One region of the Anaerostipes caccae L1-92 genome, then DNA from elsewhere that is predicted to be linked to it. Evidence: a T-box and tRNA genes for the amino acid it is inferred to sense, from the RefSeq annotation. Region 1 holds a T-box; the other regions hold tRNA genes.
What was found. A T-box is a leader RNA that pairs with one kind of tRNA and senses whether it is charged. The one in region 1 lies ahead of aspS (aspartate--tRNA ligase), so its partner is inferred to be a tRNA-Asp.
Positions count from the first base shown of each region.

Region 2: it has a tRNA-Asp gene. The T-box ahead of aspS (aspartate--tRNA ligase) is inferred to sense a tRNA for this amino acid. The anticodon was not compared.
Region 3: it has a tRNA-Asp gene. The T-box ahead of aspS (aspartate--tRNA ligase) is inferred to sense a tRNA for this amino acid. The anticodon was not compared.

Region 1 is NZ_AP023027.1:647,352-650,622, reverse strand. It holds gene ANCC_RS03325 (YjbE family putative metal transport protein) at 1-69, opposite strand, end outside; gene aspS (aspartate--tRNA ligase) at 159-1,904, opposite strand; T-box leader at 1,977-2,205, opposite strand; gene ANCC_RS03315 (EAL domain-containing protein) at 2,350-3,271, shown strand, end outside.
Region 2 is NZ_AP023027.1:3,130,651-3,133,921, reverse strand. It holds rRNA gene ANCC_RS15315 (23S ribosomal RNA) at 1-1,230, shown strand, start outside; tRNA gene ANCC_RS15310 (tRNA-Asn) at 1,381-1,453, shown strand; tRNA gene ANCC_RS15305 (tRNA-Glu) at 1,487-1,558, shown strand; tRNA gene ANCC_RS15300 (tRNA-Thr) at 1,575-1,647, shown strand; tRNA gene ANCC_RS15295 (tRNA-Ile) at 1,682-1,755, shown strand; tRNA gene ANCC_RS15290 (tRNA-Asp) at 1,775-1,848, shown strand; tRNA gene ANCC_RS15285 (tRNA-Val) at 1,882-1,954, shown strand; tRNA gene ANCC_RS15280 (tRNA-Leu) at 1,979-2,065, shown strand; tRNA gene ANCC_RS15275 (tRNA-Arg) at 2,102-2,175, shown strand; gene ANCC_RS15270 (C40 family peptidase) at 2,394-3,068, shown strand; gene ANCC_RS15265 (NAD(P)H-dependent oxidoreductase) at 3,146-3,271, shown strand, end outside.
Region 3 is NZ_AP023027.1:87,301-90,571, reverse strand. It holds gene ANCC_RS00465 (aminotransferase class I/II-fold pyridoxal phosphate-dependent enzyme) at 1-1,042, opposite strand, end outside; tRNA gene ANCC_RS00460 (tRNA-Phe) at 1,173-1,245, opposite strand; tRNA gene ANCC_RS00455 (tRNA-Met) at 1,404-1,477, opposite strand; tRNA gene ANCC_RS00450 (tRNA-Tyr) at 1,484-1,565, opposite strand; tRNA gene ANCC_RS00445 (tRNA-Thr) at 1,638-1,710, opposite strand; tRNA gene ANCC_RS00440 (tRNA-Val) at 1,720-1,792, opposite strand; tRNA gene ANCC_RS00435 (tRNA-Asp) at 1,829-1,902, opposite strand; rRNA gene ANCC_RS00430 (23S ribosomal RNA) at 1,980-3,271, opposite strand, start outside.

The sequences.
Region 1 (3,271 bases):
GGCGATGACGCCGATATTATCCAGAGACACGACAAGGTTGATAAAAATAATCTGAAGAAGCGTACCCAAAAGGCCTTCCCCCTGTGCAAACTTTATTATTTACCATATATATGCAAAAAGCCGCCCATTCATTTCTGAATGTACGGCTTTTTTAACTATTAATCTCTTACTTTGATGTGTGTTTCCCTTAACTGAAGCTCTGACACTTCTCCCGGAGCCCCGCACATGAGATCCTGTGCAGTTCCGCTCATAGGGAAGGCGATTACTTCGCGGATATTTTCTTCATTTCTAAGGAGCATGATCATACGGTCGATACCCGGCGCCATTCCCGCATGAGGCGGTGCGCCGAACTGGAACGCATGATATAACGCTCCGAACTTTTCTTTTAATGTCTCTTCGTCGTATCCTGCGATTTCAAATGCCTTGACCATGACGTCCAGATCATGGTTTCTCACCGCACCGGAGGAAAGTTCCACTCCGTTGCAGACGATATCGTACTGGTATGCGAGGATATCCAGAGGATCTTTTTCGTTCAGCGCTTCCAGTCCTCCCTGCGGCATGGAGAACGGATTGTGTGTAAAGGTCACCTGACCTGTCTCCTCGTCTGTCTCATACATCGGGAAATCGTTGATGTAGCAGAAACGATAGGCATTTTTTTCACAGAGATCCAGGCGCGCGGCAAGTTCGTCCCTGATCTGTCCCGCAAACAGACAGGCAGGTTTTTCACTGGCTGCGATAAAGAAGATCACGTCCCCAGCCTCAAGATGTGCTTTTTCGGCAAGCTCACTCTTCATATCTTCCGGGATAAATTTGTCGATCGGTCCCTTGTAAGACATATCCTCTTTTACTTCCAGGTATCCGAGTCCGGCCATGCCGATGGACTGTGCAAATTTAAGAAGCTTTTCATGGAATCCTTTTGAGAGATTTGCGTGAACTTTCACGGCCCTTACCGTCTTGTCATGAAACGGCTTGAAGGTACATCTCTGGAAAAAGTCTGTCACGTCCACGATCCTCAAAGGATTTCTTAAATCCGGTTTGTCCGTTCCGAATTCCAGCATTGCCTGCTGATAACTGATCACCGGGAATGGCGTGTCTGTCACAACAGACCCTTCCGGCGCAAACTTCTTAAAAGTCTCTGCCAGCACTTCCTCACCGATTTTAAAGACATCTTCCTGTGTGGCAAAACTCATTTCAAAGTCCAGCTGATAAAACTCTCCCGGAGAACGGTCGGCGCGGGCGTCCTCATCTCTGAAACAAGGCGCTACCTGATAGTATTTGTCGATGCCGGATACCATCAAAAGCTGTTTGTACTGCTGCGGAGCCTGAGGGAGGGCATAAAACTTCCCTTTGTATTTTCTGGACGGCACGATATAGTCTCTCGCCCCTTCCGGTGAAGATGCGCAGAGGATCGGTGTCTGAATCTCCATAAATCCAAGGTCATCCATCTTTCTTCTCAGGAAACTGATGACTTCGGAGCGGAATTTGATATTGTCCTTTACTTTGCGGTTTCTCAAATCCAAATACCGATATTTTAAGCGGACATCCTCACGGATCTCTTTGGAACCTGATACTTCAAACGGAAGGTCAGTATATACCTTGCCGAGCACTGTAATCTTATGGGCTTCCAGTTCGATAGTTCCCGTAGGAATTTTCGGATTGTAAGTCTCTTCGTCCCTGTGCTCAATGACCCCTTCGATGGAAAGGCATTCTTCTTTTCTCACTTCATTTAAAAGATCTGCGTCTCTTAACACGACCTGCATGACGCCGTACATATCTCTTAAATCAATAAATGAAACTCCGCCGTGGTCTCGGATATTTTCCACCCACCCGGCAATCTTTAACTGGGACCCGATATCACTCTCAGAAATCTTATCCATAGTCTTGCTGCGGTACATATCTGACATTTCTTTTTCTCCTTTTACTTTCATCGTGATAAACTTTTTTGTAATAAAAAAAGTCGTCTATCCTAAAAAATCATTCAGGACGGACAACTGTACAAGTTCCGCGGTACCACCTGATTTGCTGCCCTGCAGCCTCTCTGGTATGCTGAATAACGCACAGCCTGCGGCGCACCTACTAATCCTTAGGATGTTCAGATTGCAGCTCCTGAGTGTTCTTCACATAAATTCACTCTGCGGAGTTCCCACTGTCTCCCGCTCACTGGAAGCGATAATTTATGCTACTTTTCTCAATCTACGCTTTTTGGATCATTATAGTTCAGTTTTGTCTGTCTTGTCAATTTATTTTTCTCTTTTTCTATATTTCCTCTCTTGTGATTGACTGATTTACACAAAAAATACTATAATAATAAAGTACTATATAGTAAATCCGCCTGACAGGAATATACATATGAATTCTAATAATTTTACTTCGGAAACGAGTATTTATATCATTGACGATCATTACAGGATCGTGCATTTCAACAGGGAGCTTCAGCAGGTCTTTCCACAGATCTGCTGCGGCGATATATGCTATGAAGTCTTCTGCGGGGAGAAAGCACCGTGCGGCGGCTGTCCTCTTCATGTATCTGAGAATGAAAGCACGCTCTTTTATAATAAGAAGATCCATCAGTGGATCGATGTGAGCACCGGCACGATAGACTGGCCGGGGAAAGGGCTCTGTCACGTTGTCCTGTCCAAAGCCATCTATGAGGGCAATAAAAATTTATTTTATAACCTCACGAATCTCTCTGCCTATGACGAATTATTTGAACTGAATCTCACAAAAGATTCCTTCAAAGTTTTATTTCATCTTTCTGACAAATATATTATTCCCTCAGAAGAGGGATCTTTATCCACGATGATGGCAGAAGTTATATCCCGGAAATTAGTTCATCCCGATGATATTGCGGACTATCTTGACTTCTGGAATCTGGATACGATCATGGAACGGCTCAGCAGCGCGTCTCCGTCTCCGTTTCTTTTAGGCCAGTTCCGGAAAGCAAAAAAAGACGGCAGCTACTGCTGGGTTGCCCAGACTGCCGTGGCTGTCCGCCAGAGCAGAGATGATGACCAGATCATTATGTGTTTTGTTCAGGACATTCATGAGCAGAAGGAAAAAAGCCTGGAAATCCAGGAACATAAGCCGCTTCCTTCCACTTCTATTGACCCTCTGACAGGACTTTACCGAAAAAATATATTCGTTCAGAAAGCAGTCCGGCTGCTGCAGACATCAGGAACACATGAGCACTGTCTCATGGTCATTGACATAGAACATTTCAAGCTTTTCAATGAATGGTACGGACAGGAGGCGGGTGACCAGTTTCTCATAG
Region 2 (3,271 bases), 1.1 Mb from region 1:
CGACGGGAGAAGTGTTGTTAAGGAACTCGGCAAAATGACTCCGTAACTTCGGGAGAAGGAGTGCCATAGTGATATGGCCGCAGAGAATTGGCCCAAGCAACTGTTTAGCAAAAACACAGGTCTATGCAAAACCGCAAGGTGAAGTATATGGGCTGACGCCTGCCCGGTGCTGGAAGGTTAAGGGGAGGGCTTAGCGCATTAGCGCGAAGGTCTGAACTTAAGCCCCAGTAAACGGCGGCCGTAACTATAACGGTCCTAAGGTAGCGAAATTCCTTGTCGGGTAAGTTCCGACCCGCACGAAAGGCGTAATGATTTGGGCACTGTCTCAACAACACACCCGGTGAAATTGAAATACCAGTGAAGATGCTGGTTACCTGCGCCAGGACGGAAAGACCCCATGGAGCTTTACTCCAGCTTGATACTGGGATTCGGTACTGCATGTACAGGATAGGTGGGAGACTGAGAATTAAGGACGCCAGTCCTTAAGGAGTCACTGTTGGGATACCACCCTTGCAGTATTGGATTTCTAACCAACAGCCATGATCTGGTTGGGGGACAATGTCAGGTGGGGAGTTTGACTGGGGCGGTCGCCTCCGAAAGGGTATCGGAGGCGCTCAAAGGTCTTCTCAGAATGGACGGAAACCATTCGCAGAGTGCAAAGGCAGAAGAAGGCTTGACTGTGACACCGACGGGTGGAGCAGGTACGAAAGTAGGACTTAGTGATCCGGTGGTATAACGTGGGATTGCCATCGCTCAACGGATAAAAGCTACCCTGGGGATAACAGGCTTATCACTCCCAAGAGTTCACATCGACGGAGTGGTTTGGCACCTCGATGTCGGCTCATCGCATCCTGGAGCTGTAGCAGGTTCCAAGGGTTGGGCTGTTCGCCCATTAAAGCGGTACGCGAGCTGGGTTCAGAACGTCGTGAGACAGTTCGGTCCCTATCCGGCGCAGGCGGAGGAAATTTGATAGGAGCTGTCCTTAGTACGAGAGGACCGGGATGGACGGACCACTGGTGGATCTGTTGTATTACCAAATGCATAGCAGAGTAGCCAAGTCTGGAAGGGATAAACGCTGAAGGCATCTAAGCGTGAAGCCCCCCTAAAGATAAGATTTCCCATAGAGTAATCTAGTAAGACCCCTTGAAGACGACGAGGTAGATAGGGCAGAGGTGGAAGTGCGGCAACGTATGGAGCTGACTGTTACTAATCGGTCGAGGCTTTAACCAAGGAAAGGTAAGGAAGAAAGTTTGATGGAACGTTCTGTATGTAGTTTTGAAGGTATACCCACAGGGCATCCCGTATTACATGTCCTACGGACGATATGCTTTGCATTACAAGGTATATTTCAAAAGAAAAAGGAAAGAATAAAAAGAATGATCCTCGATAGCTCAGTTGGTAGAGCGCACGGCTGTTAACCGTGTTGTCGCTGGTTCGAGCCCAGCTCGGGGAGTTTAGTAAGACCGTGAAGCGGTCAAAGAAACAAGGCTCCATGGTCAAGTGGTTAAGACACCGCCCTTTCACGGCGGTAACACGGGTTCAAATCCCGTTGGAGTCATTCAGCTTCATATTTCGCCGTTGTGGCTCAATTGGCAGAGCAGCTGATTTGTAATCAGCAGGTTACCGGTTCAAGTCCGGTCAACGGCTTCATACACTTGGACGTTAAGTGGTGAGAAGATAAGGACCTTTAGCTCAGTTGGTTAGAGCAATCGGCTCATAACCGATCGGTCCGGGGTTCGAGTCCCCGAGGGTCCATTTGTATACAGTTATTTTTGGCCCGGTGGCTCAGCTGGTTAGAGCGCCGCCCTGTCACGGCGGAGGTCGTGGGTTCGAACCCCATCCGGGTCGTCTCTTTTATTTAAAAAGAGTATTTTTATATTTGGGATCATAGCTCAGCTGGGAGAGCATCTGCCTTACAAGCAGAGGGTCATAGGTTCGAGCCCTATTGGTCCCATTTTGAGAGAATTTCTCTCAGAATGCCGTTGTGGCGGAACTGGCAGACGCACAGGACTTAAAATCCTGCGGGACTTATACTCCCGTACCGGTTCGATTCCGGTCAACGGCATTGAGCACTTATTAAAAGTGCTGCTTAATTTCATATGTGGGCGTAGCTCAGCTGGATAGAGCGTCTGGCTACGGACCAGAAGGTCGGGAGTTCGAATCTTCTCGCCCACGTAAAACCCTTATAAATCATTGATTTATAAGGGTTTTTTGTGCAGTATTATTTATTATAAAAGTTCGGAAAAAATGACGGAAAAATACCTATTTTGTATGATGAGAGGTTTACTTTACAGAAATGTTGTGGTATAATTCATAACTGTGAATGAAATGTAACAATACTGTAATAAACATAAAATTAATATAAAATATCGAAGTAGGAAGGTAACATCTTTATGAAGTCAATATTAAAAAAGACAGCAATATGTCTGCTCGTCTTTTCTATGATCATTACATCAGGATTGGCAGCTCCGAAAAAAGAAGTTCATGCAGCACAGGGTACATACGGCGGACGGATATGGAAATCATGGGTAAAACTGAGAAAGTCCAAATCTAAAAAATCGAAGGTGATCCGTAAAATTTCAAAAGGAGAACCTGTGCAGGTTCATTATACGAGCGGGAAATGGAGAAAGGTTACATACAAAGGCAAGACAGGATTTGTCCTGAAAAAATATGTGTATATTAACACAAATGCTCCTGAACTGTCAGGAAGCCAAGAAGAAAAAGGACAGACAGTGGCAGCCTTTGCCCAGCGTTTTGTAGGAAACCCATATGTATGGGGAGGAACAAATTTAAACAGCGGTGCCGACTGCTCTGGTTTTGTCGGAGGAGTATACCGTTCCTTCGGATATAAGCTTCCGAGAACGTCTTCGGACCTCAGAAAAGCGGGCAGAAAGGTATCTTATAAAAACAAGCAGCCTGGAGATCTGATTTGTTACAGCGGCCATGTAGCCATGTACATAGGCAACGGTAAGATCGTCCATGCCAGCACAAGAAAAACAGGGATTAAGATTTCTCCGAGAGCCAACTACAGAAAAGTAGTAGCCGTGAGGAGAATCGTAAGAGAATAGATCAAACAAAATGTGCAAGAGAAATCCTGCACATTTTTTTTCATGTTCTCATAATGTTTTGATAGAAGGAGGAGCGTATGAAATCAATCTTATTTGTCAATGGATGTATCAGAGGAGAAGAATCCAGGACATTGCTGATGGCCAGACGATTTCTTGACTGTCTGAGAGGGAAATATGAGATCACAGAGGTGAACGGCCTTTGT
Region 3 (3,271 bases), 560 kb from region 1:
TTGTATCACAAATACTCGTCATAGCCGTGACATAGGATATTTCGGACATCTCCAGCTCGATCCCATATTCACTCCTCAAAATATGAAACAGCTCTTTGCCGGTAATCTTTGTATCTCCGGTCAAAACAACGATTTTCCCCGGATCATCTGTCCTTAAGAGCTTCAGATTTCTCATATGTTTAAGTCTGGCCCGGATATCCATTAGATTCTGAACATAGTCATCAAACAAGTCCGGCCTGTCTGCACATTTCCTGACACAGTAATCAATACTTGCCATCAAAATATAAGACGGACTGCTGCTCTGAAACGTAGATAAAGCCTGCTGAATCTCCCTGGTGCCTATCCTGGAACTGCATATGTGCAGAAGTCCGGTCTGAGTAAGGGAAGGCAGTGTCTTGTGCAGACTCTGGATCACTGCGTCTGCTCCCTGAGATACCGCACTCTCGGGAAATCCACTGTGAAATACAAAATGTGCTCCGTGAGCTTCATCCACGATCAGGGGAATCCCCTCTTCATGAAGAACCTCGGCAATCTGCCTGATATCAGACACGATCCCTTCATAAGTGGGAGAAACGATAACAGCGGCTTTAATGCCTTTTTCCCTGTTCAGGATGTCCTGCACCTGGCTTCTGGTAATCCCCATACAAATATTCTGCTCTATTTTGGGATATAAATAAACCGGCCTTAAACCAAGCATGGAAATTGCATGATATACGGACTTGTGACAATTCCTGCTGATAAGAATCTTATCCCCCAGCCGACAGGACGCAGTCACAGAAGCTAAAATACCTCCGGTGGTGCTGTTGATCAGAAAATAACTTTCCTTACTTCCATATATATGTTTGATATACTCCATTGATTCTTTAATCATCCCTTCCGGATGATGCAGGTCGTCATAGCCGCTGATCTCTGTAGTGTCAAGCGCAAACAGAGATCCCTCTCTCATAATGTCCTGTTTCTTCCTTTTGTGCCCAGGCATATGAAACGGATACAATCCTTCTTTATCTAATTGTCTTAATTTTTCAAAAATAGGATATTTCATAAATTATTTTTAAGCCTCATTTTATCCTATTTTATCATACACACCGTGGATATTCCAAGACATTTTAAGGAGTAGCACAGTCTTTTGTGAAAAACGAAAAAAGCCCTGATATAAATCAGAACTTTTGGGATGCCCAGAGCCGGAATCGAACCAGCGACACGAGGATTTTCAGTCCTCTGCTCTACCGACTGAGCTATCTGGGCTTGGGTATTGATCTTTGTAGTCCGTGTGCCGAACTCAGAATCAAAGATTCTTCGTTCACGGTGTTTCCGCCTATAAAATATAAAAAATAAATAATTCTGACCATAAATGCTCAGCCTTATTTATTTTTATATTTTGCACACTCAAATGCAAATGGAAGTTGCGGGGGCCGGATTTGAACCAACGACCTTCGGGTTATGAGCCCGACGAGCTACCAGACTGCTCCACCCCGCGCTAAAATGGTGGGAGAAGGATTCGAACCTTCGAAGGCGTTGCCAACAGATTTACAGTCTGCCCCCTTTGGCCACTCGGGAATCCCACCATATACATTTATATTATACCATTTCAGCATAAAACTCAAACATAAAATTACGTTTATAACGCAATTTATGAGAGCCGTTGACCGGACTTGAACCGGTAACCTGCTGATTACAAATCAGCTGCTCTGCCAATTGAGCCACAACGGCTGACAAAAATGGGACCAATAGGGCTCGAACCTATGACCCTCTGCTTGTAAGGCAGATGCTCTCCCAGCTGAGCTATGATCCCAAATTTATATTATAAATCCTTCTAAAAAGGAAAAAACGACCCGGATGGGAATCGAACCCACGACCTCCGCCGTGACAGGGCGGCGCTCTAACCGGCTGAGCCACCGGGCCAAATCTTTATAACTTAAATCTATGTACCTTCAAAACTACATACAGAACGTTCCATCAAACTTACTCTTTACCTTTCCTTGGTTAAAGCCTCGACCGATTAGTAACAGTCAGCTCCATACGTTGCCGTACTTCCACCTCTGCCCTATCTACCTCGTCGTCTTCAAGGGGTCTTACTAGATTACTCTATGGGAAATCTTATCTTTAGGGGGGCTTCACGCTTAGATGCCTTCAGCGTTTATCCCTTCCAGACTTGGCTACTCTGCTATGCATTTGGTAATACAACAGATCCACCAGTGGTCCGTCCATCCCGGTCCTCTCGTACTAAGGACAGCTCCTATCAAATTTCCTCCGCCTGCGCCGGATAGGGACCGAACTGTCTCACGACGTTCTGAACCCAGCTCGCGTACCGCTTTAATGGGCGAACAGCCCAACCCTTGGAACCTGCTACAGCTCCAGGATGCGATGAGCCGACATCGAGGTGCCAAACCACTCCGTCGATGTGAACTCTTGGGAGTGATAAGCCTGTTATCCCCAGGGTAGCTTTTATCCGTTGAGCGATGGCAATCCCACGTTATACCACCGGATCACTAAGTCCTACTTTCGTACCTGCTCCACCCGTCGGTGTCACAGTCAAGCCTTCTTCTGCCTTTGCACTCTGCGAATGGTTTCCGTCCATTCTGAGAAGACCTTTGAGCGCCTCCGATACCCTTTCGGAGGCGACCGCCCCAGTCAAACTCCCCACCTGACATTGTCCCCCAGCCGGATCACGGCTGTTGGTTAGAAATCCAATACTGCAAGGGTGGTATCCCAACAGTGACTCTAAAAGGACTGGCGTCCTTTCTTCTCAGTCTCCCACCTATCCTGTACATGCAGTACCGAATCCCAGTATCAAGCTGGAGTAAAGCTCCATGGGGTCTTTCCGTCCTGGCGCAGGTAACCAGCATCTTCACTGGTATTTCAATTTCACCGGGTGTGTTGTTGAGACAGTGCCCAAATCATTACGCCTTTCGTGCGGGTCGGAACTTACCCGACAAGGAATTTCGCTACCTTAGGACCGTTATAGTTACGGCCGCCGTTTACTGGGGCTTAAGTTCAGACCTTCGCGACGAATCGCTAAGCCCTCCCCTTAACCTTCCAGCACCGGGCAGGCGTCAGCCCATATACTTCACCTTGCGGTTTTGCATAGACCTGTGTTTTTGCTAAACAGTTGCTTGGGCCAATTCTCTGCGGCCATATCGCTATGGCACTCCTTCTCCCGAAGTTACGGAGTCATTTTGCCGAGTTCCTTAACAACACTTCTCCCGTCGGCCTTAGGATTCTCTCCTCATCCACCTGTGTCGGTTTACGGTACGGGCACATAAAAAACAAT